4 regions of the Shewanella frigidimarina NCIMB 400 genome follow, and region 4 is predicted to be linked to each of the others. Evidence: predicted binding sites of a transcription regulator. Region 4 holds the regulator's gene; each other region holds the start of a gene.
The links. The regulator sigma-54, encoded in region 4, starts transcription at its own class of promoters, with help from an activator protein. The targets are predictions, from matches to a motif close to GTTGGCACGNNNNTNGNNT.

Region 1 (6,404 bases), 2.2 Mb from region 4:
TAATGCTCAGCATTAGTATTATATTCGCCACTGCTATTCCTTGTTTGTGCAACCAATCAAGCAAACTTCAGCACGTGCTAATATTTGCTATATTATTGTTTATAATATAATTTTAGTTATTTTAGTTTTTTAATACGTTCTGTTTGGCTAATAACATCCGTTAGACGGATACCAAATTTGTCATTCACTACCACTACCTCACCATGAGCAATTAAGGTTCCATTAACCATAACGTCTAAAGGCTCACCAGCTACACGGTCAAGTTCGACCACCGAACCTTGGTTGAGCTGGAGTAAATTACGGATGCTAATAAAACTACGACCCACTTCCATGGAAATCGTTACCGGAATATCTAGAATACCGTCTAACTTGGCTGCTTCTTCTTTCGTGATCGGTCTAGAGTCATCGACTAACTCATCAAGTTCGACATGTTCTGCTTCTTCTAAAGCTTGCTCTGCCATTGCTGCAGCCCAGTCATCGCCTGTATCTTCTGTGCTCATTCTACTTCACCTTATAAATCTGAAATATCACGCGACTTGCCTTTGCGAGTCACTAATTGCATCTCTGTTTTAACCGTTTCTGGCCGCGGAATTTTCTCACTGATTTTTAATGCTAAATTATCGCGCGATTTCCCCATTTTACAACGATAAGTCGGCAAACCTTCAATTCGCATCATAATGTGTTCTGGTAAATCTATCGGAATAATATCCCCTGCTTTAAACCCCATAACATCACGTAATGTCACTTCATGTTCAACAACATTGACATCAAAACCGACCTGCACATCCATGATTTCATCACGTAATGCTTGCGACCAGCGCATATCAGTATCTTGTTTATCACTTTGAACACCGGCATCGAGTAATTCACGAATAGGCTCAATCATCGAATACGGCATGGTAATATGGAAATCACCGCCGCCGCCATCAACTTCGATATGGAACGAATTAATCACTACCACTTCGGTCGGGCTGACAATATTCGCCATTGCAGGATTCACTTCAGAGTCGAGGTACTCAAACTCCACATCCATTACCGGTGCCCATGCTTCTTTATAATCTTCAAAAATAATTTTAAGCAACAACTGCACAATACGGCGCTCTGTTGGTGTAAATTCACGGCCTTCAATTTTGGCATGAAACCGGCCATCACCACCAAAGAAATTGTCTACCAGAATAAAGACTAATCGTGCTTCCATGGTGATTAATGCAGTGCCCTTAAGTGGGCTGAAACGCACCATATTTAAACTGGTTGGCACAAATAAAGTATGCACATACTCGCCAAACTTCAGCATTTGTACGCCATTGATCGACACTTCGGCTGCGCGGCGCATCATGTTAAACATACTGATGCGTAGATGCCGTGCAAATCGCTCATTTACGATTTCAAGCGTGGGCATACGGCCACGCACAATTCGATCTTGAGAAGAGAAATCATATGAACGCGCATCAGCGCTGTCCTCTTCTATTTCATCATCATCTACATCATCAACACCATGCAATAGCGCATCAATTTCATCTTGGCTTAATAAATCACTCACATCATCGCCTTAGCAGTTAATGCTTTTGGTTATTGCATTACAAAGCCAGTAAACAGGACTTTTTCAACAACTTTCTTGCCTGTTATTGGTTGCAGCGTATTTTGAACATTGAGTAACGCTAACTGACGTAACTCATCTTTACCGGCTTGGGTACTGAGTTTTTGTACGTCTGCAGCACTAAAAGTAGTTAATAATGCATCTTCAATCAATGGAATATGTTTTTGTGTCAATACACTATCATCACCGCGCACCATTAATTGAACTTTTATTTCAACCAGTCTAGCTCGATCGACACCCGGCAAATTAAATAGGAAAGGTCTCGGCATGCCGACATAATTAGCTTCTTCCATCGACATAGGTTTGGCATCTATAGATGTCTCTGTTTCTGTCTGAGAGTCAGTATTTTCAGGTTCATCAGAGCCCATAAAAAACCACACGCCTCCCCCTATAAGCAAAGCCAACACCAAACCAATACCACCAAAGATGACTAATTTTTTGCTTTTTTTACCGCCTTCAGAGGCTTCATTCAATTCTAATTCTTGTTCAGGCATTCTGGTTCCTAATCAACATTGTGATTAACATTAAAACGTAGCTAAGTAGTCAGCTTCTATTGAAAAGTCATATTATTGCTATAGGTTACCTGCTTAAGCATAATAATCTATAGCTGAATGTAAACTCCTTGATGGATTTGTCATCAAGCTGACCTCTTGTGCTGAAATTTCGTCCAACTGACTGTCTCCCCCACCTTGATTAGGTGATTGTTCATGCGGTTGTTCACTACCACCATCACCTTGGGACACTTGGCTGTCTGTCAGTTGTAATCCTTCTTGAGCCAGCATATCGCGTAATCGAGGCATCGCTTGTTCAACGATATCGCGGGTTTGCGACTGCGCTACATGAAACTGTACCTGAGTTTGATCACCTTGAATCTGAATTTTAACCGTTAAATGTCCAAGCTCTGGCGGATCAAGACGAATTTCAGCTTGTTGGATACCATTACTGACCATGGTTATTAACTGCTGTTTCATTACCGGAGAAAAACGCTGGATCATCTCTTGCATCTGAGCACCAGGTTCTCCTTGTGGTCTTAACGATAGCTGAAATTGTGGAACATCACTTTTATGAACTGAGGTAAAGCTACTCTGATTTTGTAACGCCTTGCTGTCAGTGTCACCGATGTCAGCCAGTGTATCTAATCCAAAACTAGTTTGATTTACAGCGGTTGAAGGATCACCGGAGGCGCGTTTTGTCGCTAAGGAATCTAAGACCACCGAAAAGTCAGCTTTTGCTAGCATTTTGGCATTATCAGTGTCTAATTTGATGTTGCCATCAATACGAGTTTTGTCGCCTAAAATGGTATCAGGATCAATTGTCATCGCCGACGTAACTTCAGTTAACGCTGCTGAACTGCTAACTCCAGAATGTAAAGCTACAGTTTGATCGACTTTAGCGGCTGCTGAATTCAGGTTTGTCGCACTTACTTGACCTTGAACAGCCACACTTGTGGCAACAGACTTATCAAATTGGCTCTGTTCTTCACTATTAAGCACGCTATCGGATTGTTGGCTATTAAGCGTGCTAGAAGACAATTCATCACTGCTAGTCATAACCGTTGCTTGTAAATTGAAGTCACTAAGTAATTTGCTTAACTCTTGATTGTCTAGAGCTTGAATATCTTGTATAGATAAATCGGCAAATGCCATTAAGTTGTCGAGGTCTTCTGGACTAAGCTGAGAAAGAACATCTTTAATAGAAGAAACATCAGCTTCAAGTTCAATAAGATCACTATCAAGATCCACATCTGCAGTGTTACTTTCAGGTTCTGTGGAAACGGCTGCGTCAAAATAAACGTCAGATTTATCGACATGCGGCAATTCATTTCCGCCAGAGGAATGACGTTTATTAAATGAATCGGCCATATTAAGTTGAGCAAAAATCAATTCCGCATCTGCATTTTCTTCGGTAGAAAACTCGTTTGCTAACGCAACACTGGTTTTGTCAACGTCTGTATCAATTGACACCTGCGCTGTATTACCACTACGCCGTATAACAAGATCGGATTCACTCGCCTGATTGAAAGCAGATAAGAATGATGTATTTTCAACATCTTGTACATTTCCCTTCGTACTCACATCGGCAGATTTACTGCTACTGCCAAGTAAGATATTGCTCATCTGCTGCATAATCTGCTCCACTCAATCAAACAAGGTTAAGTTATTGGTCGTCTAATAAATAGCTCTGTATTTAAACCTTATGCGTCATATAACGGTTTATTTCGCTATATCAATAAGGTCATTGTGAAAACCTCATAAAGAGTTATTCACTGTCGCTTCGCTGACGATTTTTATTTCAATCATTGTTATTAAGCAATTTAAATGCCAATACGCATTGGCTGAATAAGATTTCAGTGATTAAACATACAAAAAAAGTAACGAAAAAGTTAAGCGTAAACGATATTAGGATTAGAGAGTCATTTGACTGGTAGGGCTATTTAAGATTTCGACGAAAATATTGCTGCATAGCAAATTCATCCGACATTTTTTGTTCGCGTTTAGCTTCTATTACCATCGCTTTAGTTGCTTTTTGGCTTAATAGCATTTCTACCGCTTTGCGTTTTTGTTGTTTTTCTTGCCAATGAATTTGACGATAACCCACCTGTTTTTCGGCATCTTTAACAGCGGCAACTTGCTGGGTGATTGCACTATCTACTTGGCGAATAAATTGATGAAATTGATGGTATTGGTTAGCACGTAATGTAGTACCAGTGTGCCCTTCCATCTGTTTCATATAATCTAAACGATAGTTATTTAGTGCATCCAACTGGCCCTGGCGTTTTTGTTTTTCAAATTGCGCAGACTTAAGCTGTAATGCCGCTTGATCTTCTGCGGCGGTGGCTAACTTCAAAACCGTCAATAGTGGGTCAGTTCGAGTCATTGATATTATCCCTGACACTGTGCGGCAATTTGAGTCAACATGACTCGGCTTTCTTCAAACGTCATCGGTTCTTTAAATCCCTGCCGCAAAAAAGCATTCATTGCAGGTTGTAAACGTATGGCATTATCAATTCTAGGATCGCTGCCTTGCGAGTACGCGCCAATTGAAATCAGATCGCGATTTTGTTGATACAGTGAATACATCTGTTTAACTTTACGCATCGCTTCTAAGTGTTCTTCACTAATCACCATCGGCGCGACACGGCTAATCGATGCTTCCACATCAATAGCGGGATAATGACCCGAATCAGCAAGCTGACGAGATAATACAATGTGGCCATCTAAAATTGCTCGAGAAGCATCGGCAATAGGATCTTGCTGGTCATCACCTTCGGTTAATACCGTATAAAAAGCGGTAATTGAACCTTGTCCGGCACCACCGTTACCCGCTCGCTCAACCAGACGCGGTAATTTAGCGAATACCGAAGGTGGATAGCCTTTGGTGGCAGGTGGCTCGCCTACAGCAAGAGCGACTTCTCGTTGTGCTTGTGCGTAACGCGTTAAACTGTCCATCAGCAATAGTACATCGTAACCTAAATCTCTAAAATACTCAGCGATACGAGTGGACGTTTCACAGGCTCGTAAGCGCATTAACGGAGAAGTATCCGCAGGTGCAGCCACAACGACTGAGCGCGCACGACCTTCTTTACCTAAAATGTCTTCAATAAACTCTTTAACTTCACGGCCACGCTCGCCCACTAACCCCACCACAATAATGTCGGCTTTCGATCCTCGTGTCATCATGCCAAGCAGCACACTTTTACCCACACCGGAACCAGCAAACAAGCCCATTCGCTGCCCTTTACCAACCGTTAACATCGAGTTAATAGCACGAACGCCAACATCTAACGGTTCAGTAATCGCTCGTCGAGATAATGGATTAATATAAGGACCATGACGTGATGCATGTTGATCTGTATTAAGCGGGCCTAAACCATCTAACGGAACGCCGCTACCGTCTAATACTCTGCCTAATAATGATAAACCTACATTTAATCCTGATTGTTCGCCTAAAGGTTTTACACGAGCGCCAGGCAATACACCTCTAAGCTCTTCAATAGGCATTAAATAAAGTAACTTGTCATCAAAACCGACAACCTCAGCAACCAGTTCACCAACCATTGTTTCAATAGAGCATAAACTACCAACCGGTGCGCGGCACCCAGTCGCTTCAAGCGTTAAACCAACAACCCTAACTAACTGACCGCTTGCAACTGGTCGCAGTGGTAACACGTGTTTATGATGTACCGCAAATTTGTTCAGTAGTTTATGTTGACGAGTGCTCATCGGTATTTCCTTGAGATAGGTCTTTCGTCTGTTGCTGAGCATCAGCCACTTTATCAGCTATTGAGGTGTCAGCTTGTGCATTTGTATTGAGAGGCGCACTTGTATCGAGAGGCGTGCTTGTATCGAGAGTTACACCTCCATCAGAATCAACAACATCAGAGTCTTCAGCATCGATTGACGCTGCCGAAGAAGTATCAATTTGTTGAACTAACGGTTCTGCAACCTTATCAGCGCCCATCTCTGCGCCAAGTTCTTCAACATCACCTTGGCCAATCTCGTCCCTATCGGTGTTTTCTGTGCTATCGGTTCTACCTGCAAGCTCAGCGGCTTGCTGATGTTCACTCAAATTATCGACAGATGTGGTTTGATATTGTGGATGAGTTGATTTTTGCTGCTGGACATTTTTTGCTAACTGATTCGATTGAGCGTCTAATTCACTAAACACTTGGCTAATACGCTGTTCTACACGTAAATCGACAGCAGAACGGACACTTTCAATCATACAGTCACCATTAGCTAACGTTGGATCAATATCGATTTGCCATTGATTTCTTTGCAATTGTTCGGCACTGTAACATTGGTTT
Region 2 (8,457 bases), 1.1 Mb from region 4:
TTGTGAACGAACGCCGCCAAAACCAGCGGTGTCCATTTCTAAGCCTAACGCTTTAGCGAAGCTTGCATCACCGTCGGCTAGCATCATTAATTCAGAAGCATTTTGGGCTTCGCCCCACGCTTTCATTACGAATGCATCGTTAACAGATACACAAGCGATAAGGTCAACACCTTTAGCTTTAAACTCGTCGGCTAATACTACAAAACCTGGTAAGTGAGCTTCTGAACAGGTTGGTGTAAATGCACCTGGCACTGCAAACAATACTACTTTTTTACCGGCAAAAAGCTCAGTAACATCGTGATTAACCATGCCGTCTTTTGTCAGCTGGCTTAAGGTAGCTTTTGGTAAAGATTGTCCTGTAGCGATCATAATATATCCTTGATTATTGAGGGCTATTAACCCTTGTTAACACGAGAGATTATCTTGGGGCAAACACCCTGCGACAACCCAAATACAAAATAGATAATACTGACTCACACAATATAGAGATCAATAACCCTAGCAGCAACCCAATGGCAATCGCCTCTGGTTTCAATAAAATTACATGGCTATAAGCCTGCCAGACCTCAGCTTGAATGTCTTTTTGTGGGGCTAATGCTATTTGCTGATAAGGACTATAACTGTGTTGATTAAAACGGCCCAACGCTTCGGTGAGTGATGTATAACGTTGGTATATTGACTCAATACTTTCACCACCAGCACTAAAAACCGGATCGTTATTTTGTTGATAGTGGCGGATAAGTTTACTGATGTCTCCAGCAAAAAAACGGTCCGCATCACGCTGAAATTCTGCCAAACTGAGCTTAGCTTCAAGCTGATGAGCTTCAAGTCGTTGGCCGTATTGTTCGACAAACGCAGGGACTTGAATACCAATCAAGACACCACAAATAAACAACACTAAGCGAAAGTAATCCATTAAACGTCGTATCATGATGTCATCGAAAAATCAGTAGTAAATGAATCGTCAGAATATCACCAATTACGCAAGTAAGCATCTTGAATAAACAGATGTTAACTTACGTAATTGTGTGGCTTTTTTGAAAGTTTATGTGCCTAGCGACAAGCATCAAGGTAAGAGTGATACCTGCTTAGCATTGCTGCTATTTAGGATTACTCAACTAGTAATACCCCTTTGTACATCTGCATTTGGCAATGAAACGGATACTCTCCTTTGGCTAGCGCTGGCAGCGAAATAACCACAGATTTGTCCAGAGGCAGCTCTTCGCTAATGTCTAAGTCAGGAAATAACAAACTGGCAGAGCAACCGGCTTTGTCCTGTCGTAAAAAGGTTAATTGTGTCGCTGTATTGGCCGGCACAGTTATCCTTGCCGGAGAGTAAACGCCGTCTTTTACCACAATAGCGTTTGTTGCTTGATGAGTGGTGGCTTTGGGTTTATATAACCAAAACCACCAAACGATAAGGGCAATCAATGCCACACAAAATAAGTTAATTAATAGCATCATTCACTCCTAGTGTTGTTGAGGGGTAAAAAAGCGTAAACGGTTGGCATTGGTCACCACGGTTAATGATGAAAATGCCATTGCAGCACCGGCAACTACTGGGTTAAGCAATACGCCAAATACCGGAAATAACACCCCTGCAGCGAGCGGAATACCCGCCATATTGTAAATAAACGCACCAACCAGATTTTGCCTAATGTTGCCTAACGTCGCTTTACTCACCGCGATGGCATCTGCCAAACCGTGTAGCGATCCTCGCATTAGCGTTATATCGGCACTTTCAATCGCCACGTCTGTTCCGGTGCCTATGGCAAAGCCGACATTAGCCAGAGCCAACGCTGGAGCATCATTAATGCCATCGCCGGTCATACCCACAACCTCACCTAAGGCTTGTAATTCGGCCACTTTATTGGCTTTATCTTGTGGTAATACATCGGCAAAAAAGTCATCAACGCCCACTTTGGCCGCCACTGCTGCGGCTGTTGCATGGTTATCGCCGGTAAGCATAATGACCTTAATGCCACTATTTTTAAGCCTTGCGATGGCGGCAACAGAGTCTGCTTTAATCGGGTCAGCCACTGCAATCACTGCTGCGAGTTCACCGTCGATAGCAAAATACATTGGCGTTTTGGCTTCTGCTGCTAATGCTTGTGCTTGTTGTTGATAATCGCTTAAGGCAATGCCTTTTTCGCGCATTAGTTTTTCATTACCAAATAACAACTGTGTTGATTGATATTGGGCTTGAACCCCAAAACCAGCTATTGCAGTAAACTGTTCAACATTGAATAACGCTAATCCCTTATCCGCAGCGGCTTGAACTACGGCCTGTGCAAGTGGATGCTCAGAATGTTGCTCAATACTTGCCGCCAGTTGCAATACGTGCTCTTGTTCGCGACCATTGACCACTATGATATCGGTGATTTTTGGCGCGCCTTCGGTAATCGTGCCGGTTTTATCTAAAATCATGGTGGTAATGGTCGATGCCGTTTGCAGGGCTTCACCATTACGAATAAGCACGCCAGATTCAGCGGCTTTACCTACGCCCACCATCACCGACATGGGTGTTGCTAACCCTAACGCACACGGACAAGCGATGATTAAAATTGTCATCGCCGACACGATGGCGTATCCCATTGACGGTTCTGGACCAAAATTGAGCCATACCATGGCGCTAATAATGGCAATAATCATCATAGCGGGAACAAAATAGCCCGAAATCACATCTGCCATACGGCCAATGGGCGGTTTGGAATTTTGTGCCCGCTTAACCATAGTAATAATATGCGCCAAGGCGGTATCTTTACCGACTCGGGTAGTGGTGAAGGTAAGTGAACCTAGCTTATTTAATGTGCCCGCGACTACGTCATCGTTAATGCCTTTTTCAACCGGAATAGGTTCACCCGTCAGCATCGACTCATCAATAAAGCTGCTGCCTTCAACGACCACACCATCAACAGGAATTTTTTCACCTGGACGAACACTGACTTTATCGTTTAATTGCACCAGAGCAATATCGATATCGACCGCTTTACCATTGCGGATCACCCTAGCCGTTTTAGCTTGTAACCCAATAAGACGTTTAATGGCTGCCGAGGTTTTACCGCGCGCTTTAACCTCTAACGCAAGTCCAAGGTTGATTAAACCAATGATCATCGCGGTTGCTTCAAAATAAACATGGCGCGCCATTTGTGGCAATAAATCTGGCGCAAGCACCACGACCATAGAATAAACCCAGGCGGTTCCGGTACCTAAGGCGATTAAGGTATCCATATTGGCGCTATGATTAATAAATGACTTCCAAGCGCCAGTATAAAAATGCTTACCCGAGACAAACATTATCCCTAAGGTGAGCACACCAATTGCGCCCCAAACCAGCTGTTGCATTGGGCTGGTAACGGTCATGTCACCAATCAATAAACCATAGATCATCAGTGGAATACCCACTGCTAATGCAACGACTGTGTGTTTGATTAAGCTTTTATAGTAGGCAGCATCGGCCTGTTCTTTCTCATCAATGGCATCTGCACCACCTTGATCGTTAATCACAATTGCGTGGTAACCGGCTTGCTCAACAGCATCAAGTAAACGAGCAACGTCAACCTCTCCGGTGACCATCACACTGCGATCAGCAAAGTTCATTTCAGCCTGCTCTACTTGCGCGACTGTTTTAAGGGCTTTCTCAATTTTGCCAACACAGCTGGCACAACCTGCACCCTCTATCAATAATTGTGTTGTTGTTTGGGTATTCATCACAAAGACTCCTTATCACTAGCCTGACAAGGGGTTTCATGGTTTGGATCAAATCCCTCAATCAAGTGACAAATCATGGCACCTGTAGGCGCCAACGCTGGCAGATTTTCCCACTCACTTACGGCTTGAGTCAGCTTATTACGTAATTTTAGGGTTTCATTGAATAGTATTTCAGTTTCGGCCAACTTTTGGCTAATAAGCTGCTTCACCATGGTACAAGCGCTTTCACCGTGATCCGTTTTGGAAAAAATCACTTTAATTTCATCCACCGAAAAACCTAAGTTTCTGGCACTCATAATAAATCGCATCCGCGACACTTCTTTGTCACGATAAAATTTATAACCATTGCTAGGCGATTTTGTTGGGGCGAGCAGGCCGATTCGGGTGTAAAAACGAATTGTGTCTGTGGTAACACCCAATAACGTCGCGAGTTCACTGACTTGCATAATCACTCCTTGGGGTAACAACTTTATTGAAAAATAAGATCTACATAAATAAATCTACTGAGCATATGCAACGACTGTAAACCTATGTCTTACACCCATGTCAAGCAGCTAGCAACCCTGAAAATAAAAAACGCCAATATGATCACTCATGTTGGCGTGGATACTTGCTATACAAATCATCTAAAACTGAGTGCGAACTCCCTGGCCACTTAAGCCATTGGCACGTTCGCTAATGGCTCATTCGCTGATAGATTATTGATCCCAATCAGGGCTAAAATCTGGCGCAGCTACACGATGATTTCGATCTAATTTATTGATCGCCGCCATGTCTTCAGACGGAAGCGATAACGCTAATGAGGCCATATTAGCTTGCACATTTACCAGCTTAGTTGACGATGGAATGGTCACATAACCTTTTTGACGCATCCACACTAATACCGCTTGAGCGGGTGTCATTTGATGCTTTTTCGCAATCGCGACAATAGTGTCATCAGTTAATACCGCACCATAGGCAAACGGCATATAACCTGTAACCATAATATTGTGCTGCTGACAGAATTTGACCAGTCGATTATTTTGCAAATATGGATGTACTTCAACCTGATTGGTAAATATTGCGTCTGCACCTAAAATCTCAATCGCTTGTGTCACCTGGGCAATAGTGAAATTAGACACGCCAATGTGCTTCGCCAAACCAGCACCTTGCACTTCTTTTAATGCCAGCAAATACTCTCGCATGGGTACAGAATCATCACGTAAGGGCCAATGTATCAGTAACAAATCCACATAGTCGGTTTGCAATAAAGCCAAGCTGTCATGCACGCTTTGAATCAGTTGGTCGTGGGCAAAGCGATCTGTCCACACCTTAGTGGTGAGGAAAATATCAGCTCTTGCGATACCCGATGCGTTAATTGCATCACCAACTTGTTTCTCATTGGCGTAAATCTGAGCGGTATCAATGTGGCGAGAACCCTGCTTTAGCGCCATTAACACTGAATCAAATGCCAGTTGATCTTTAAGTCTGAAGGTACCTGTGCCTAACAATGGAATAGTGGTCATATTGTCTTCCTAAAAACGGTATCTGAACCAACACTGTGCGCCAACTAACAACAGAAATAAACCGTCAACCAAGCAAATCTGTTTTGCTCAAACTGCAAATATCTACACACGATTAAATTGAGCCCTTAGTTATAAGGTTAATCTTGGTTGAATAAACTCAATAAATGCAGAAATACGTCGCGCCACAATAGACGATTTGTAATACACCGCATTCACTTGTTCACGTTCTATGTGAGTAAACTTCTCCGACTGAAGTATGGGCACTAACCGACCCGCCGCGAGATCATCATTAATCATAAAACTTGAAAGACACGCAATGCCATTACCTGCCAGTGCTAGTTGACGCAAGGTTTCTCCATTGCTGGTGCTGATGGTAGGGGTAATAACATCGCAACCTTTTAGCGGCCAGTGATTCAATATTTTAGGTTCGGTAAACCCAAGTAACTCGTGGCAAGCCAAATCAGATACTTTTTGTGGCACACCTCTACGCGCTAAATACTCAGCGGAGGCAACAATATGTAAGGCACTTTTACCTAATGGTCGAGCATGCAAGGTTGAGTCTGCCAGCTTACCGATTCTAATGGCCACATCGGTACGCTTTTCAAGTAAATCGACATAGCCCTCGTTCGAGGTCAATGCTAATTCAATGTCTGGATAAGCGGCGCGAAAGTCTTTCATCAAAGGCACTAATTGATGAAACACAAACGGACTTGCCGCGTCCACACGCAAACGTCCTTGCGGTAGTTCACCACGACGTACGAGTTCATCTTCTGCGCGTTGTAATTGTTGTAATCCACCCCGAACAGATTCAACAAATTGGCGGCCTTCATCGGTTAACTCAACACGCCGAGTGGTGCGATTGAGAATGGTGACCCCGAGCTGTTGCTCTATTTTACTTACCGCGCGTGACACTCGTGCAACCTGAATATTGAGTGCATCGGCCGCTGCAGAAAACCCGCCGCTGTCGACCACCATCAGCAATATATCTAAATCATCTGAACGCGTAAGCATGCATACCTCATCTTGTGCTGTGTCGATCTAAAGAGTCGCTCTAACATCATTGTTTATTGCATTTATAGCAAAAGTCATTTGCTAAACATACTGTTTTTAACAACATATATCTAATCAATAATGACGCCCATCAACTGACTGACACATTTATCGCGACGGTAAATCCTAGCGACAACCTAAGAGGAACACATTATGCCGTTAGCTTTACTCGCATTGACGCTTAGCGCCTTTGCTATTGGAACCACCGAATTTGTCATTGTGGGATTAATCCCCACAATGGCACAAGACCTTAACGTATCATTACCATCGGCTGGCTTATTGGTCAGTCTTTACGCATTAGGTGTCGCCATTGGCGCACCAGTACTCACCGCATTAACCGGTAAATGGAATCGCAAACACGTATTGCTGGCGGTAATGAGTTTATTTGTTGCGGGTAATCTATTGGCTTGGCAAGCGCCCGGTTACGAAACCTTAATCGCTGCACGCATTATCACTGGGTTAGCCCACGGAGTGTTTTTCTCTATTGGCTCAACCATTGCCACTGGGTTAGTACCCAAAGAAAAAGCCGCCAGTGCGATTGCCATTATGTTTACGGGGTTAACCGTCGCCTTAGTGACAGGCGTCCCTTTGGGCACCTATATTGGCCAGACCTTTGGCTGGCAAGCCACTTTTTTAACTGTCGCAATTCTTGGATTTGTAGCCTTGATTGGCAGTAGCTTGTTGGTTCCTAATAATTTACCTCAGCCACCCGCGGCAAAATTATCATCGCAATTAAAAGTACTCACTCAACCACGGTTATTACTGGTCTATGCTATTACCGCATTAGGTTATGGCGGCACATTTACGGCCTTTACTTTTTTAGCCCCCATTTTAGAGCAAGTGTCTGGTTTTGAATCTCAATCTATTGGCTTAATCATGTTGGTGTACGGGGTATCGGTCGCTATTGGTAATATTTGGGGCGGAAAAATGGCCGATAAAATGGGCCCAATTAAAGCGTTAAGTATTATTTTCAGCGGTCTTGCGACCATATTAGTGATATTTAACTTTACTGCGGTTAACCCTATTGCCGCTGTGATCACCATTTTGGTCTGGGGCGCGTTTGCATTTGGTAATGTACCAGGGCTACAAGTTTACGTAGTTTCACTTGCACAGAAGTACACACCCGACGCCGTTGATGTGGCTTCAGGATTAAATATTGCCGCTTTTAATGTCGGTATTGCACTTGGGTCTTGGGGTGGCGGGCTGATTGTGGCTAACGCTGGCCTAATGCATACACCTTGGGTTGGTGCGGTGATTGTGGTTATTGCCCTAGCATTAACACGTTTCAGTGGCTCACTAGACAAGAAAACTAACGCTAGCAAGAATGCTCAAGTGAGTATTCAAGCAAGTAGTTAAAAGAATAGTTAAAAAAAATAGTTAAACAACGACATCAACGCTGATATTCAATATCACGATGGGATCAATAAGCACCAATGTGAGCTCGTATCTGCGATCTCACATTGGTCGCTATCATTGTGCTCACATTCAGATGTTATAAACCCCAGTCGGCTTTAGGTAAATGGTCCACAAACCAGTCAAATGCACGGCCTTGATGATCTTTATGCCAAGCAATGTACAAACTTTGATTTGGTCTTGGAATTGAACAGGATTTTTCAATCAATTCGCCACTATCAAAATAACATTGCACCATGTGCCTAGGTAAAAAACCAATCCCCAAACCTTGTCGCTGTGCCGCTATTTTAGTTTCCATGGTGTTGACCCTAATTACCTGCTTACTGTTGAACATACCGCTGCTTCGAGTGGGTAAAAGTTGTGATGTATCAGCAACCACAACCGAAGCATAATCTGTTAATTTGTCGGCTTCTAATATGCCATCAACAAACGCCAATGGATGATGTGGCGCAACCGCAAACACAAATTCAATCTCGCCTATTTTATGGGTTTGAAATACACCTCTTGGTAACTCGCCAGATGCACCAATCACAATATCGGCGCGTCGGCTATGTAATGCATCCCAACCACCACCGACGGCTTCAACATCGACACTAATGTCGACCGAATGTTCTAGCTGATTAAATTGTTCAATTAATTGAAACAATACCCCCTGAGGGATAACCGTGTCGCGTGATAACCGTATTTCGGTTTCCCAGCCAGATTCTAATTGCTGCACTGAATCAACCAACCGATTGGTGGCTAACAAAATCTGCCGTCCTTGCTCTAATACAATTTT
Region 3 (8,457 bases), 2.2 Mb from region 4:
AAGGCGCATTGCAACGTATAGCCCAAGCAAAATACGCTATTCAACAGAAAAATCCTGCTCAAAAAGGCGAGAATATCGGTAAAGCCGTTAGTATTATTGCTGGGTTGAGCGGTAGCCTAAACATGGATGCTGGTGCTGATGTTTCTGCTAATTTAGATTCGCTTTACGAGTACATGCTAAGACGATTATCTGAGGCTAATGTCGCTAATGATATAGAGATGCTCGAAGAGGTTTCTGCTTTAGTCAGAACCATTAAAGAAGGTTGGGATACCATCCCTCAAGATATGCATGAGCTAACTTCTGAAGCGAGTTAATCGTTACCGCATACTGTATTTAAACTAAAAAAGACGCCTAGCGTCTTTTTTGCTATCTGGCTTAGTATTTAATTCAAGAACATCATCTATTTGCCGAGAGAGAGTGTTTCTAGCGAGTCGATATTTAACCTCGCCACCAAAACAAAACTTGCTCCATTAGAATTTTTGAATGAAAAAACATCATTTTTAACATAAAATGCTATCTGTTGTAGATAAAATGTAACTGATGCTTGCTTATAGTTGGCTGATAATACAATATTTAACCTCAACTCGGGTTAATATGTGGGTTATGTAAGGCAAAATGACAGCATGCGGCCTATTTCATATCAAACTTGTCATTTGTTTTGCTAACAAGGCGCAGTCTCTTATTACTAGCTGCGCCAATAGCTAGCTTATTGCAAGTCAATGCAACACAGTTAGCGAGACAAAGGGCTGTTTGATAACCATTTATTATCCCTAGCTGAGGTTATTTACCATTGAGTTCGTTTTTCTTCACTGTATTTAGCGGATTAACGATCCTGTTTTAGGAATAATGCTAGAATAATGTCAGTGCTGTTTGTTTTTATGACGGCAATGTACTTTGGCTTATGTGGCGATATGCGGCATAATCATCCCGAATCAATACCTATAACAAGAGCTTTTGGCCTTCTGAATGATGCAAATAGAACAAAGAATTTTAATTGTCGGTACCCCATCAGAGCGCGTGACTCGTTTGTGCTGCATTTTCGAATTCCTAGGCGAGCAGTGTGAAATTGTCTCTAATGAATCTTTTTTAGCCCTGATCGAGCAATCTCGGTATCGCGCTGTTGTCATTGTTGATGAAAACATCAGCGTCGAGAGTATTAAAAACATAGCCGCTATAGTGCCTTGGCAACCGATGTTGTTATTAGGCGATACCGATATCAATTTATCCAACATGCTCGGAACAATTGAAGAGCCGATAAATTACCCGCAATTGACTGAACTGCTGCATTTTTGCCAAGTTTTTGGCCAAGCCAAGCGAGAACACACTTTAACCAGTGGCAACCAAACCAAACTATTCCGAAGCTTAGTCGGGCGCAGTGAAGGTATTGCTAAAGTCCGCCATTTGATTAACCAAGTATCAAGCTCTGATGCGACAGTATTAGTACTGGGTCAATCGGGGACCGGTAAAGAGGTTGTAGCGCGTAATATTCATTATTTATCTGAACGACGAGATGGACCGTTTATCCCGGTCAATTGTGGTGCGATTCCTGCTGAATTACTTGAAAGTGAATTGTTTGGCCATGAAAAAGGCTCTTTCACTGGGGCTATATCATCTCGTAAAGGCCGTTTTGAATTGGCTGAAGGTGGCACGCTCTTTTTAGATGAAATTGGTGATATGCCGCTGCAAATGCAAGTTAAGTTGTTACGTGTGTTGCAAGAAAAGGTATTTGAACGTGTTGGTGGCAGTAAAACAATTGCTACCGATGTGCGTATCGTTGCCGCAACGCATCGCGATCTTGAAACCATGATTGTAGATAACTCATTTCGAGAAGATTTATATTATCGACTCAATGTGTTCCCAATTGAGATGCCAGGATTAAGTGAGCGTCGTGACGATGTGCCGCTACTATTGCATGAATTAGTTAGCCGAGTATTTAATGAAGGCCGCGGTAAGGTTCGTTTCACTCAACGCGCCATCGAATCGTTAAAAGAACACCCTTGGTCTGGTAATGTGCGAGAGTTATCAAACTTGGTCGAGCGTTTAACGATCTTATTCCCTGGTGGATTAGTCGACGTTAATGATTTACCGCATAAGTACCGTTATATAGAGGTACCAGAATATTGCGTTGAAATCAGTGAAGAACAATTAGAGCGCGATGCTTTAGCTTCAATATTCAGTGATGAAGAGCCTGTTGAAATACCTGAAACGCGTTTCCCTAGTGAATTGCCGCCAGAAGGGGTTAATTTAAAAGATTTACTAGCGGAATTAGAAATTGACATGATCCGTCAAGCGCTTGAGCAGCAAGATAGTGTTGTAGCAAGAGCTGCTGAAATGTTGGGTATTCGTCGTACAACATTAGTCGAAAAAATGCGTAAATATGGTTTGAGTAAAGACTAGACCATTATCTGAATTTTGGATTTTATAAAAACACACCTTCAGGTGTGTTTTTTCGTTTTATCAGTAACTGAAAAATTAATGATCTCATGTTTCTAGTGCTTGAGATAATAGCTTGGCACTGCAAATGTTTTTAACTTTAGAAGTAATATATTGTTACCGCTAGATAGTATTGTGATTAAGTAGTTTTATTGTTAGCTGGCCGAATATTGGTTTTGCAAGATGTGGTAAGGCCAATGAACTAAACTCATAAGTATGTTGCTTTATCACTGGCTTAAAACACGGTCTGCCGATGCTTCTATTACTATAAGAAATTGCTTGGCACAGTAAATGCATTCAGCTAATCAAATGTTATTTTTTTGACGGAGCGACCATGTATTTAGCACGAGCGTTAACACATACAGATCATTCAGACTATGAGTTACCTGCGTCAGCTTCGTCTATCACTACAACTGATACAGAGGCGGAATCGCCAGCTATTGGGATTAATTCAGTTCAGCAGCGTAATGTGAACTTTGCTACCAACTTAGCAACTAACTTAGCCACTCCCGTTATCAGTACTTATTCTAGTAAGGCCGCCAATATGTCAAATCAAATGGCGCATATTCTTCAAGCCATGCCATCTGGTGTGGTGATCCTTGATGGTGACGGTGTGGTTACGTTAGCCAACCCAGTTGCAACCGAACTATTAGGACGACCTCTGCAGGGGGCTCGTTGGTTTGATATTATTCATCGCGCTTTTGCCCCACAAGATGATGACGGCCATGAAGTGTCGCTTAAAAATGGTCGACGAGTAAAATTGGCTATTACGCCATTAGCGCCTGAACCTGGGCAGTTGATTGTGTTAACCGATCTCACTGAAACGCGTTTATTGCAGAAAAACTTGTCTCATTTACAACGTTTATCGGCATTAGGCAAAATGGTGGCGACATTAGCACATCAGGTGCGCACCCCATTGTCTGCAGCTTTGCTGTATGCCTCTAATCTTGCTAGCCCTAAATTATCTGATTCTGCTAGGTCTAAGTTTCAATCTAAATTGGTCGACCGGCTTAATGAGCTAGAACGTCAAGTTAATGACATGTTGCTAATGGCAAGGGGACGTCAAGATGGGATGGCTGAATCAGTCTCAATGGATGAAATCATTAACCAAGTGATGGCTAGCTGCGAACCGATTGCAGATAAAAAGCACTGTCAGCTAGTTGTGGAAGATACTTCACATTCATTGATGCTTGCCAATGCGAATGCTCTCAGTTCTGCCGTTAATAATTTAGTGATGAATAGCATTGAAGCGGGCGCCACAAAAATAAAAGTCAGTGCCAGCGAAACACCAGATGGGCTATTGTTAGATGTCATCGATAATGGCAAAGGGCTCGAGCCGTCAATGCAACAACAAATTCTTGAACCCTTTTTTACCACTAAAAGCCAAGGTACTGGTTTAGGCTTAGCGGTTGTGCAGTCGGTAGTGCGTAACCATGGCGGACAAATTCAATTGTCGTGTAAGCCGGGTATGGGTTGCCATATTAGGTTGAGCTTTCCACACATGAACAAAGCAAGTGATCAGGAGGTGATGCGTGGCTGAAGCAAATATTTTATTAGTTGAAGATGATGCCGATTTACGCGAGGCATTGCTTGATACTCTCATGCTTGCCCATTATGACTGTGTCGATGTAGGTAGCGCTGAAGAGGCCATTCTGGCCTTGAAAGCAAACCATTTTGATATGGTGATTAGCGATGTGCAGATGGACGGTATTGGTGGTATCGGGTTGTTGGGTTATTTACAACAGCATCAACCTAAACTGCCAGTATTGTTAATGACCGCTTATGCCACTATTAACAGTGCTGTGAATGCGATGAAATTAGGTGCAGTGGATTATTTGGCTAAACCGTTTGCGCCTGAAGTGTTATTGAATCAGGTGTCACGTTATTTACCTTTAAAACAAAATCATGATAAACCCGTGGTCGCAGATGAGAAAAGTTTAGCGCTGTTGTCGCTGGCTCAGCGGGTAGCAGTATCTGATGCATCGGTAATGATTATGGGTCCTAGTGGCTCAGGTAAAGAAGTGTTAGCGCGCTATATTCACCAACATAGTCAACGCCATGACCAACCATTTATTGCGATTAACTGCGCTGCAATCCCAGAAAACATGTTAGAAGCCACTTTATTTGGTTACGAGAAAGGTGCATTTACTGGCGCTTATCAAGCCTGCCCAGGTAAGTTTGAACAAGCCCAAGGCGGCACTATATTACTTGATGAAATATCTGAGATGGAACTTGGCTTACAAGCTAAATTGCTCAGGGTATTACAAGAGCGCGAAGTAGAGCGTTTAGGTGGCCGCAAAACCATTAAACTTGATGTGCGAGTGTTGGCAACCTCAAACAGAGATTTAAAAGCCATGGCGACCTCTGGTGAGTTTAGGGAAGATTTATACTACCGAATTAATGTGTTTCCGTTAACGTGGCCAGCGCTGCATCAGCGTCCTGCTGATATATTACCGCTTGCACGGCATTTGCTGATTAAACATGCTAAAGCATTTAATATGGCTTCTGTGCCTAAGCTTGATGATGCTGCCACTCGGCGTTTATTGACTCATCGATGGCCTGGTAACGTGCGCGAGTTAGATAATGTTATTCAACGAGCGCTAATATTACGGGTTAATGATGATATTGGTGTCAATGACATTATTTTAGATTGTGCCGATGTGAGTTTAGTTGCAACTGAATGTGTTGATGCGGATAAGCCAGCCGAAGTTGACGGTTTAGGTGACGAACTAAAAGCCCAAGAACATGTCATTATTTTAGAAACTCTAAATCAATGTCAGGGCAGTCGGAAAATGGTCGCTGAAAAACTCGGTATAAGCGCCCGTACGCTACGTTATAAAATGGCCAAAATGCGTGATATGGGTATTCAATTACCTGCTTAACGTAAATGCCGTCAACTAATTGTTAGTTAACGTTATGATTTTATAGCCTAATAAGGCTATTGTTTATCGTTCATCTACGCAAAAGTAACCTGTTTTATTTAATGGAGAGGTTACTTTTGCTTGTGCTACCCCCCCTGTTATCGACTAATCTTCCACTAATTGTAATACTGGCACCTAAATTGCTTTAACTCTTTATCAGTTATTGTTGTCGTCAAAAAGTCGACGAAAGGGAGTTACATCATGCAGATTAGCGCAAATCCATTAATGCAAGAAATGCAATCGCTTCGCGGCGAAATAGCCCCTTCTATTGGTTCATCTATTCGTCCCAACCTTACCCAGCAAGTGAATAACACCACCGGTGCTGATTTTAGTCAGTTACTGTCTCAAGCAGTGGGAAGCGTCAATGAGCTACAACAATCATCGGCAAATTTAGCGACTCGTTTAGACATGGGCGACACCACGGTGACCTTGTCTGATACCGTTATTGCGCGTGAGAAAGCTGGCGTTGCCTTTGAGGCCACAGTGCAAGTACGTAATAAGCTTGTCGATGCTTATAAAGAAATTATGAGTATGCCTGTTTAGTCGCAGACTGTTTTTGAGCACTAAATAACATAACAACATTAGATATAGCAGGTACGTATTGTGAGCACAGACATTATGGTAGGTTCGGGTTCAACAGCCGATGGCGGTGTCCAACAAGAGAACAAATCTGGACTTCTTGGTGGCGTTGGTGGTGCAGATATGATGCGTCAAGTCATCATGATTCTGGCACTAGCGATATGCCTTGCTTTGGCTGTTTTTGTGATGATGTGGGCCCAAGAGCCTGATTATCGCCCACTTGGGAAAATGGAAACAGCTGAGATGATCCTAGTCTTAGATGTGCTTGATAAAAACCAAATCGATTATCAAATAAACGTCGACGTGGTAAAAGTGCCTGAAGACAAATATCAAGAAGTGAAATTACTGCTCAGCCGTGCAGGTGTTCAAAGTAGTACTCAAGCAAATGATTACTTAAACCAAGATAGTGGTTTTGGTGTCAGTCAGCGTATGGAACAAGCGCGCTTAAAACAAAGCCAAGAACAAAACCTAGCCAGAGCCATTGAAGAATTAAAAAGTATTAGTCGTGCGAAAGTGATATTAGCGTTACCAAAAGAAAATGTTTTTGCCCGTAATGCATCTAAACCCAGTGCCACAGTAGTAGTCAATGTACGTCGTGGTGGCTTGGGCCAAGAAGAGATTGATGCCATTGTTGATATCGTAGGCTCAGCAGTTCAAGGGCTTGAACCTGCTCGTGTTACGGTAACTGATTCAAATGGGCGTTTACTCAATTCCGGTAGTCAAGATGGTGCGTCCTCTAGAGCACGTCGTGAGCAAGAGCTCGTACAACAGCAAGAGGCTGAATACCGTAAGAAAATCGAGTCAATCTTGATGCCAATTTTAGGCCCTGAGAATTTTACTTCTCAAGTCGATGTGAATATGAACTTTACCGCAGTAGAGCAAACGGCGAAGCGTTTCTCACCTGATTTGCCGGCGATTCGTAGTGAAATGATCATTGAGAGAAATTCGTCTGGTCAAAACTCTGGCGGTATTCCTGGTGCGCTAAGTAATCAACCACCAATGGAATCTGATATTCCGCAAGTGGCAGGTGAAGCGACAGCTTCAACCATGTCTGGTGACTCTTCAAAAGAAGCCACGCGTAATTATGAATTAGACACTACCATCAGCCATACTCGCCAACAAATTGGGGTGGTTCGTCGTGTAAGCGTGTCAGTTGCGATTAACTTTAAACCCGGCCAAGTAGATGAAAATGGTGTGGTTGCTCGGGTACCGAGAACAGAACAAGAGTTAACTAATATTCGTCGTTTATTAGAAGGCGCGGTAGGTTTTAGTACTCAGCGTGGTGATGCGCTGGAAGTGGTAACCGTTCCGTTTATGGATCAGTTAATTGAAGCGTTACCTGAGCCAGATATGTGGGAGGAGCCTTGGTTTTGGCGTGCGATTAAATTGGCATTAGGCGCAATTGTTATTTTAGTGCTCATTCTAGCTGTAGTGAGACCTATGCTTAAGAAGCTAACCAATCCCAATGGAATCAACATGCCTGACGATATTCGTCCTGGACATGAGTTAGCTGAAATTGAAGATCAATATGCCGCAGATACCTTAGGTATGCTTAATACCAAAGAGGCGGAATACAGTTATGCCGATGACGGGTCAATTCAAATACCTAATTTGCATAAAGATGATGATATGATTAAAGCAATTAGAGCGTTAGTGGCAAATGAGCCTGAACTTTCCACTCAAGTGATTAAAAACTGGTTACAAGACAATGGCTAATGAAAAAAAAGATAAAGCAGCTAAAGCTGAGAAAGCAACAGGATTTGATCCCGATTTAGTGACAGGTGTTGAAAAGACTGCAATTTTACTGCTTAGCTTGAGTGAAGCTGATGCGGCGTCAATTTTAAAACACTTAGAGCCTAAGCAAGTGCAAAAAGTGGGTATGGCGATGGCAGCCATGGAAGACTTTGGTCAAGAAAAGGTCATTGGTGTTCACCAACTATTTTTAGACGATATTCAAAAGTTCTCTTCTATTGGTTTTAACAGTGAAGAATTCGTTCGTAAAGCGTTAACTGCAGCATTGGGTGAAGATAAAGCCGGTAATTTGATTGAACAAATTATCATGGGCAGCGGAGCAAAAGGTCTTGATTCATTAAAATGGATGGATGCACGTCAAGTGGCCACCATTATTCAAAATGAACATCCGCAGATTCAAACGATTGTATTGTCGTATTTAGAACCCGATCAAGCTGCTGAGATTTTTAGTCAATTTCCTGAAAATACCCGTTTAGATTTGATGATGCGTATTGCCAACCTTGAAGAAGTTCAGCCAGCGGCATTGCAAGAATTAAACGACATTATGGAAAAACAATTTGCCGGTCAAGGCGGTGCGCAAGCGGCTAAAATGGGCGGCCTAAAAGCGGCTGCTAATATCATGAACTACCTCGACACTGGTGTTGAGAGTCAAATCATGGAAACCATGCGTGAGTCAGATGAAGAAATGGCGCAACAAATTCAAGACATGATGTTTGTGTTTGAAAACCTCATTGATGTTGATGACCGTGGCATTCAGGCCTTGTTACGAGAA
Region 4 (8,457 bases):
AATGTTTGTTGCCGCCACCGCATCAATGGATGGCATGCGTGATACCGCTATTGGAAACGTATTGGGCTCAAACATTGCCAACATTACCTTAATTTTAGGATTAACCGCCTTACTAGGTGCCATTAGCTTAGATTCGAAGACCTTAAAACGCGAAATACCTATCATGTTAGCTGCGACGGTATTTGCTGGTTACACCTTGCATGATAATGTGTTGACACAAGCAGAAGGTATCATGCTCATCGCATTACTTTTGCTGTTGATGGGATATTTTATTTGGCAAGCTACTCATGATAAAACCCCAGACAGCTTAGATGATGAACTTGAATCTGAGATCCCTAAAAATGTGCCAACCTTTCATGCTATCATTTGGCTAATTGTCGGTATTATATTGCTCCCCCTATCAGCAAGTTGGATGGTTGATGGCGCGGTGGGTATTGCAAAGTTTTATGGGTTGTCAGATCTTGTGATTGGCTTAACCATTATCGCAGTAGGAACCAGCTTACCTGAATTAGCGGCTTGTATTGCTGGAGTCATAAAAAAAGAACACGACCTCGTCATTGGTAATATTGTTGGGTCTAACTTATTTAACATTCTTGCGGTACTGGCACTACCAGGATTGATTTCTCCTGGTGAAATAGATGCTTCAGCCAGTGGAAGAGATTTCTATATGGTATTAGGCACCAGTGCAGCATTAGCCGTTTTAGTATTATCCAGTGGCGCTAAGCAACAACTTACTCGCTGGCATGGCGCACTATTATTAATCACCTTTATTGCGTACCAAATTGTTGTATTTCAGTCGCATTAGATTGGAGCATAAAGGTAAAGTATTAAGCTAACAGAGAGAGTCGTATGGTAAATCACACTCAATTTCGTCAATGGGGCCGTAAAGTCATTGATATAGAAAAAGCTGCCTTAGATAATTTATATCAATATGTAGACTCGGTTGAATTTGACCAAGCATGTCAATTGATCATGCAGTGCAAAGGTAAAGTGATTGTCATGGGAATGGGCAAATCTGGCCATATTGGTAACAAAATATCCGCGACCTTTGCCAGTACTGGCACACCGGCATTTTTTGTTCATCCAGGAGAAGCCAGTCATGGCGATTTGGGCGCATTAGCCAAAAATGACATTGTACTCGCCATTTCCAACTCTGGTGAGTCAAGCGAAATACTAACGTTAATGCCTGTTATCCAACGCATGGGTGTACCTGTGATTGCTGTAACTGGCAAACCAGACTCTAATATGGCACGTTTATCCAAAATCCATTTATGCATTCAAGTGCAAGAAGAAGCATGTCCATTAGGATTAGCCCCCACCTCCAGCACCACAGCTACATTGGCTATGGGCGATGCATTAGCCATTGCTTTATTACAAGCAAAAGGTTTTACTCGTGATGACTTTGCCTTATCACACCCAGGTGGCTCTCTTGGAAGAAAATTATTACTAAAAGTCGATGATGTCATGCATCAAGGCGATGATTTACCGATCGTCAATGATGATATTTGTATTACTGACGCACTTTATGAAATATCTAAAAAAGGCCTTGGCATGACGGCTGTAGTCGACCATGCCAGTAAACTCGTAGGCATTTTTACCGATGGCGATTTACGCCGGGTTATTGATGCAGACGTGAACCTTCGAACCACTTCTATTGCTCACGTAATGACTAAAAACTGTGTTACCAGCCCTGCTGGTATTTTAGCAGCACAAGCACTGCAAATCATGGATGAAAAGAGCATCAACGGACTGATAGTCGTTAATGAAAAACATCAACCGATCGGAGCATTAAACATGCTCGATATGGTTAAAGCTGGAGTCATTTAATCATGTCAGAATCAACTTCGTTTCACCAAGGATTTTACGGCCCTGTCAGTAATGACATATGGCAGCGAGCTCAAAAAATCAAACTGTTAATCTGTGATGTCGATGGGGTATTTTCAGATGGACGTATTTACCTCAGTAATGCAGGTGAAGAACTCAAAGCGTTCCACACTCGTGACGGTTATGGTGTTCGTTCTTTGCTTACCAGTGGTGTTCATGTTGCCGTGATAACAGGACGTAAATCTAAGATTGTTGAGAACCGCATGACAGCATTAGGTGTCACACATATTTATCAAGGTATTGATAATAAATTTGAGCCTTTTGAGCAATTATTGTCTCTTTATAATGTGACTCCAGATGAAGTGGCTTACATTGGCGATGACATGGTAGACCTACCCGTAATGAAAGCCGTAGGGCTAGCTGTTTGTGTCGGTGATGGTCATCCGTTTGTCAAACAACAGTGCCATATGACAACCACTCTTAACGGTGGCCATGGCGCACTGCGTGAACTCACCGATTTATTACTCTTAAGCCAAGATAAGTTTGCCAGTGCTCATGGTATGAGTATATGAGTAGAGTTTCGCTAGGTATTATTGCTTTTTTTGGGCTTGCTTTTATATTGTACTGGCAAGCACAAATAAAACGCAGTGAAATGGATGCGGTGCAAATACGCGGTATTGAGCGCCCCGATTTTGTTGCAGATAACCTACGCACGACAGAATTCAATCAACTAGGTTTTGTCGAAAGTCGAGTCAGCGCGGAGCACATGGAGCATTACGCTTCAAGCGACATCACTCACTTTACCAAACCTATCTACCTCATTTTCCCTGAAAATGGTAAAGCACAATGGCAATTAAGTGCAGACCGTGGGCAATTGAATAAAAATACCAGCAAAGTCACATTAGAAAATAATGTTATTATTGATGCCATTGATATAGAAGAACCTCTACAGTCACTGAGTACCCAAGCCATTACGGTGGATTTAACCACTATGATAGGCACCTCACAAGAGATGGTGTACATCAAAGGTAAAGGGTTTATTATTCAAGGTTTAGGCTTGCATGCCGACTTGAATTCGCAAAAATTATCGCTACTTAGCCAGGTAGAAGGAACATATGAGCCACATTAATCGTCTCCACACTCGCGCCAATGTTGTGTTACTAAGTAGCATACTTTGCATATTGAGTTTGCCAGCCACAGCGAAACAAGGTGATCTGAAACAAGAATTGAAAATCGCTTCCGCCAGTCAGTCTGCCGACATTAAGAACAATCAAATTGTTTTTAATGGTCCGGTGACAATTGTCCAAGGCACGATTAATATCAATGCAGATCAGTTACGGGCGTTTACCCCTGAAAACAGCACCAGCAAGAGATTAATTGCTACTGGCACCCCTGCTACATTTTCACAAGAATTAGATGACGGTAAAATTGGTACTGCAAGTGCTAACGAAATTAGCTATGACCTTGCCACCACTACACTCACATTGACTGGCAACGCCAAATTGGATCAATCTGGTAGCCAGGTTACCGGTAATAAAATCAAGTACAACATCAGTGCTCAAGAGCTGATTGCCGAAAGTACTGGTACAGGACAAGATCGGGTAATCACCATCATTCAACCAGAGAATTTCCAAGACGAGTCGGCGCCAAAGCAAAAGCTCCCTAAAATCCCTGTTAACAAGCAGATCAAACCATGACCCAAATTACCTTAACCGCTGAAAATCTAGCAAAAAGCTATAAAGCTCGTCAGGTTGTTAAAGATGTGAGCTTAACGGTTAAAACCGGCCAAATTGTCGGTCTTTTAGGCCCTAATGGTGCAGGTAAAACAACCACCTTTTATATGGTTGTCGGCTTAGTAAAAAGCGATAAAGGTCGGATATTAATTGACGATGACGACCTTACTGCCGATCCAATGCATTTGCGCGCCCGCAAAGGTATAGGTTACTTACCACAAGAAGCCAGTATTTTCCGCAAGCTTACCGTTTACGACAACATAATGGCCGTACTGCAAACTCGCAAAGAGCTCAGTACAGACCAACGTATTGAGCAACTTGAGCATCTACTCGAAGAATTCCACATTACTCACATACGCGACAGCCAAGGCATGTCGTTATCGGGTGGCGAACGTCGTCGAGTTGAAATTGCGCGCGCTTTAGCTGCTAATCCAAAATTTATTTTGCTTGATGAGCCTTTTGCTGGTGTTGATCCTATTTCGGTCATCGACATTAAAAAAATCATCCAACAACTTAAAAATCGGGGTTTAGGGGTATTAATTACCGACCATAACGTACGTGAAACGCTAGACGTTTGTGAGCGGGCCTATATCGTTAGCCAGGGTAATTTAATCGCCGAAGGCACACCTGATGAGATATTAAGTAATCAACAAGTTCGTGCTGTGTACTTAGGTGAACAATTCAAGCTATAGTTACTTTACTGGCCTTTAGTCTAGCTAACTCATTTCATTGAACGATACCTAAACAACGTTAAATGTCATTGATGTATATGGCAATCCATTACAGTTTCGAGATTGTCATTTTTATTGAAAATCATCTAGGGATAAGCGGTAAATGAAAGCGTCACTCCAACTTAAAATGGGTCAACACTTAACCATGACCCCACAATTGCAGCAAGCCATTCGCTTACTGCAATTATCGTCATTGGAGCTACAGCAGGAAATCCAACAAGCATTAGATTCAAATCCATTGCTTGAAATAGAAGATGAGTTTTCTGAAGCAAAAGACTCCTTAAAGGAAAATCGCGACCAAGCGGATACCGACTTTAGTGACAACAGCATTGTTAATGTCGAAAAAGATACTTCCACTGTCGACATTGCAGAATCCATGACCAAAGAAACCATGGATGATTTAGCCATGGATACCACATGGGACGAAGTGTACACAGCCTCACCAATGTCAGGTTCAGGCAGTGCGAGCATGCGCGATGACGACATGCCCTTTCAAGGTGAAACGACCGAAGGTTTGTACGAACATTTAGAATGGCAAAAAAATCTTACCCCATTTTCAGACACTGATCTCGCCATTGCCACCGCCATTATTGATGCCATAGATGAACGCGGTTATTTAACCCAAAGTACCGAAGATATTCTTGAAGCCATGGGTGATGAAAATGTGGAACTTGATGAAGTTGAAGCGGTATTAAAACGCGTTCAACACTTTGACCCTGTTGGTGTTGCTGCACGTGATTTAAGTGAATGTCTATTTATTCAATTAGCACAATTCTCTAACGACACACCACATATCGATAATGCTCGTTTGTTAATTAAAGGCTATTTAGATTTAATTGCTGGCCGTGATTTCAGATTATTGATGCGTAAAACAAAACTAAAAGAAAATGAATTACGTGACGCAATCACTCTAATTCAGACACTCAATCCTCGTCCTGGTTTATTAATTACCCCAATGGATGATGAATACGTTATTCCCGATGTCACTGTATTAAAGAAAAATGGTCGCTGGGTTGTAGAGTTAAACCCAGACAACATGCCTAAAATTGGTGTTAATCAGCAATACGCGGCCATGGCTAGAGGCAGTAAAAACCCGTCGGATAGTCAATTTATTCGAGGCCATCTGCAAGAGGCTAAATGGTTTATTAAAAGTATTGAAAGTCGCAACGATACTTTACTTAAAGTGGCAAATTGCATTGTACAATTTCAGCAAGGCTTTTTTGAATATGGCGAAGAAGCCATGAAGCCTATGGTGCTCAATGATATTGCGGAAGCAGTAGAGATGCACGAATCGACCATTTCACGAGTCACCACACAAAAATATATGCACACCCCACGAGGGTTGTTTGAACTAAAATACTTCTTCTCTAGCCATGTCAGTACTGACGATGGCGGGGAATGCTCATCTACAGCCATTCGTGCTTTTATCAAAAAGCTGGTTGCCGCAGAAAACCAGAAAAAACCACTGAGCGACAGTAAAATGGCTCAGCTTCTGGCAGAACAGGGCATAAACGTTGCGCGTCGTACGATTGCAAAATACCGTGAAGCAATGATGATCCCGCCCTCAAACCAACGTAAGAGTTTATAACCTACTAGGCAATGGAGGATTTTTTATGCAAATAAGTCTGACTGGACATCATGTCGAAATCACAGAATCTTTACGTGAATACGTCCAAGGTAAATTTTCAAAGCTTGAACGGCACTTCGATCAGATCCATAATGTACACGTTGTGCTCAATGTAGAAAAATTACAACAAAAAGCAGAAGCTAAAATCAACGTTAATGGCGCAGAGATTTTCGCAATGTCAGAAAATACTGATATGTATGCTGCAATAGACGCCCTGATCGATAAACTCGACCGTCAGGTAATTAAACACAAAGAGAAGAATACAAAACACTAACGATGGAACTTTGTACCATTCTGCAGCCGGAATGCACTACCTGTGCCACACCGGGCAGTAAGAAAAAAGTACTGGAACTCATCAGCAATTTAGTCGCTGCCCAGTACCCAACCCTGTCTTCGCAAGAGGTTTTTGAAAGCCTGTTAGCGAGAGAGAAAATGGGTAGCACAGGTATAGGAAATGGCATTGCGATACCTCATGGTCGATTAACGACCATCGATCACCCTATCGCGATATTTATTAAATGTGAAGAAGCCATTGCCTTTGATGCAATCGATAAACAGCCCGTGGATCTTTTATTTGCTTTGTTAGTACCTGCCGACCAGTGCCAACAACATTTAGGCACGTTATCAAGCATGGCCCAAAAGTTAAGCGATAAGCAAATATTGAAACAGCTTCGCAAAACTCACGACGCAACAGAACTTTATCAGGTTATTACTGCATGAAACTTGTCATAGTATCGGGACGTTCGGGCTCAGGAAAATCCGTTGCCCTGAGAGTATTAGAAGACCTAGGATATTATTGTGTTGATAATTTGCCTTTACCACTTATTGGCACATTATTAGCCCAGCTTAAGGGTAGCAATGATTTGGTTGCGATTAGTGTTGATGTTCGTAACATTGCAGAACAAGGTAAAGTGCTTCAAGACCAATTGGCACTACTTGAGAATGACACTGAAATTATCAGCTTCTTTTTAAATTCCAATGACAAAGTATTGCTTAAACGTTACAGCGAAACACGTCGATTACACCCATTATCTAAAAATCATATTTCACTACAAGAAGCGATCAAATTAGAAGGCCGTTTACTCGAACCGATCGCAAAAATTGTTGATCACTACATCGACACTTCTGCACTAAATATCTACGAATTAAGCGACCAAGTTAGGCAAATATTATTAGGCAGTGTTGATAAAGAGTTAGTGATTAACTTTGAATCTTTTGGTTTTAAACACGGAATGCCGACAGAAGCTGACTTTATGTTTGATGTACGCTTTTTACCTAACCCGCACTGGGAAATTGAGCTGCGTCCATTTACGGGTTTAGACGAACCCGTACAAGAGTTTTTAGGGCGTCAGCCATTAGTGAATAAGTTTATTTGGCAAATTGAAAATCTATTTGAAACTTGGATGCCACATCTAGAACGTAATAATCGCAGTTACCTTACCATCGCGATTGGTTGTACTGGTGGTCAGCACCGTTCGGTATATATTGCAGATCAATTAGCTAAACGGTTTAGACAAGGTAGTAAACACACGGTTAATGCTCGCCACAGAGAGTTAAATATCAGTGATACTAATAACTAAGTGAGCATAGGATCGCGTCAATGATCAAACTTGAACGCCAAGTGACCATTTCAAATAAATTGGGATTACATGCCCGTGCAGCAACAAAACTCGCAGTATTAGCTGCGGATTTTGATGCTAACATCACCTTAACTCAAGGTGAAAAAAATGCCAGCGCTGCAAGTGTGCTGGGGTTATTAATGCTTGAAAGTGGTATTGGTAAAATGATTACTGTTACTGCTCAAGGCCCTGATGCTGAAGTGGCATTAAACGCAGTGTGTGATCTCATTAATGCTAAATTTGATGAATCTTGTTAATTTTTAATCGAATTAAATTTATAAATAGCCTGTAATTTGTGAATAGCTGCAGTTACTCATGTTTTAAATAACCGTTATCCTTATTGCATGCGGTCTCTATATGGCTAGGCCATACTAACCAAACTGTCACGACATTGATGATCACCAATAGACATCAGTCCCTCAAAAATATTAGCCCTTAGGTTTATCTCATGCAGTTGATGCCAATCTCATTAGTATCATTCCATTCTGCAGGAGTTTAGCGTTTAACATGATAAAGACAGAGCCGCTTCTAGCAACGGATCCAGTGTAATTCTGCTTCCGTGAAGTGGTACGTCTATAGTATGTAAAGCAGCATTGGCTGCTGCAGAATTTCACCGCAGAAGTATTTAAGTATTCTCTTTCTGCATTTCATCGTCTTACGTAAAGACAGCTATTTCTGCATTTATACGCCTTGAACTGTACAACCTGAGAAACCCAGAATAATTACATACTGAATAATATAAGTATGACGAATAGGAAGTAGATATATGGGTAAAGAGTACCTAGACAATGAGATAACAGAGCAACGTCTCAATCAACTGGTTCAAGCGCTAGACAGCGGCCTGTTTGTTCACGCCCGTAACATGCTACATACCATGTCACCTAACGATGTCGCCCTTATTCTCGAATCATCACCGCCCAAAA

Region 1: the regulator sigma-54 is predicted to act here: its motif matches at 3,905-3,923, upstream of SFRI_RS06120 (flagellar hook-length control protein FliK).
Region 2: the regulator sigma-54 is predicted to act here: its motif matches at 5,230-5,248, upstream of dkgB (2,5-didehydrogluconate reductase DkgB).
Region 3: the regulator sigma-54 is predicted to act here: its motif matches at 5,482-5,500, upstream of fliE (flagellar hook-basal body complex protein FliE).

Annotation. Positions count from the first base shown of each region.
Region 1 covers NC_008345.1:1,395,418-1,401,821, reverse strand. The annotation lists gene fliO (flagellar biosynthetic protein FliO) at 1-31, opposite strand, end outside; gene fliN (flagellar motor switch protein FliN) at 117-500, opposite strand; gene fliM (flagellar motor switch protein FliM) at 512-1,540, opposite strand; gene fliL (flagellar basal body-associated protein FliL) at 1,570-2,091, opposite strand; gene SFRI_RS06120 (flagellar hook-length control protein FliK) at 2,185-3,723, opposite strand; gene fliJ (flagellar export protein FliJ) at 4,028-4,474, opposite strand; gene fliI (flagellar protein export ATPase FliI) at 4,480-5,820, opposite strand; gene fliH (flagellar assembly protein FliH) at 5,801-6,404, opposite strand, start outside.
Region 2 covers NC_008345.1:228,805-237,261, reverse strand. The annotation lists gene SFRI_RS01145 (peroxiredoxin) at 1-369, opposite strand, end outside; gene SFRI_RS01140 (DUF2937 family protein) at 419-916, opposite strand; gene SFRI_RS01135 (cupredoxin domain-containing protein) at 1,111-1,461, opposite strand; gene SFRI_RS01130 (heavy metal translocating P-type ATPase) at 1,471-3,711, opposite strand; gene SFRI_RS01125 (MerR family transcriptional regulator) at 3,711-4,157, opposite strand; gene dkgB (2,5-didehydrogluconate reductase DkgB) at 4,410-5,216, opposite strand; gene SFRI_RS01115 (LysR family transcriptional regulator) at 5,346-6,227, opposite strand; gene SFRI_RS01110 (MFS transporter) at 6,420-7,622, shown strand; gene SFRI_RS01105 (LysR family transcriptional regulator) at 7,759-8,457, opposite strand, start outside.
Region 3 covers NC_008345.1:1,385,959-1,394,415, forward strand. The annotation lists gene fliS (flagellar export chaperone FliS) at 1-314, shown strand, start outside; gene SFRI_RS06075 (sigma-54 dependent transcriptional regulator) at 967-2,397, shown strand; gene SFRI_RS06080 (sensor histidine kinase) at 2,903-3,973, shown strand; gene SFRI_RS06085 (sigma-54-dependent transcriptional regulator) at 3,966-5,315, shown strand; gene fliE (flagellar hook-basal body complex protein FliE) at 5,556-5,897, shown strand; gene fliF (flagellar basal-body MS-ring/collar protein FliF) at 5,970-7,649, shown strand; gene fliG (flagellar motor switch protein FliG) at 7,642-8,457, shown strand, end outside.
Region 4 covers NC_008345.1:4,018,647-4,027,103, forward strand. The annotation lists gene SFRI_RS17385 (calcium/sodium antiporter) at 1-805, shown strand, start outside; gene SFRI_RS17390 (KpsF/GutQ family sugar-phosphate isomerase) at 850-1,827, shown strand; gene kdsC (3-deoxy-manno-octulosonate-8-phosphatase KdsC) at 1,830-2,396, shown strand; gene lptC (LPS export ABC transporter periplasmic protein LptC) at 2,393-2,953, shown strand; gene lptA (lipopolysaccharide transport periplasmic protein LptA) at 2,940-3,521, shown strand; gene lptB (LPS export ABC transporter ATP-binding protein) at 3,518-4,249, shown strand; gene SFRI_RS17415 (RNA polymerase factor sigma-54) at 4,392-5,876, shown strand; gene hpf (ribosome hibernation promoting factor) at 5,902-6,189, shown strand; gene ptsN (PTS IIA-like nitrogen regulatory protein PtsN) at 6,192-6,635, shown strand; gene rapZ (RNase adapter RapZ) at 6,632-7,495, shown strand; gene SFRI_RS17435 (HPr family phosphocarrier protein) at 7,516-7,791, shown strand; gene mgtE (magnesium transporter) at 8,301-8,457, shown strand, end outside.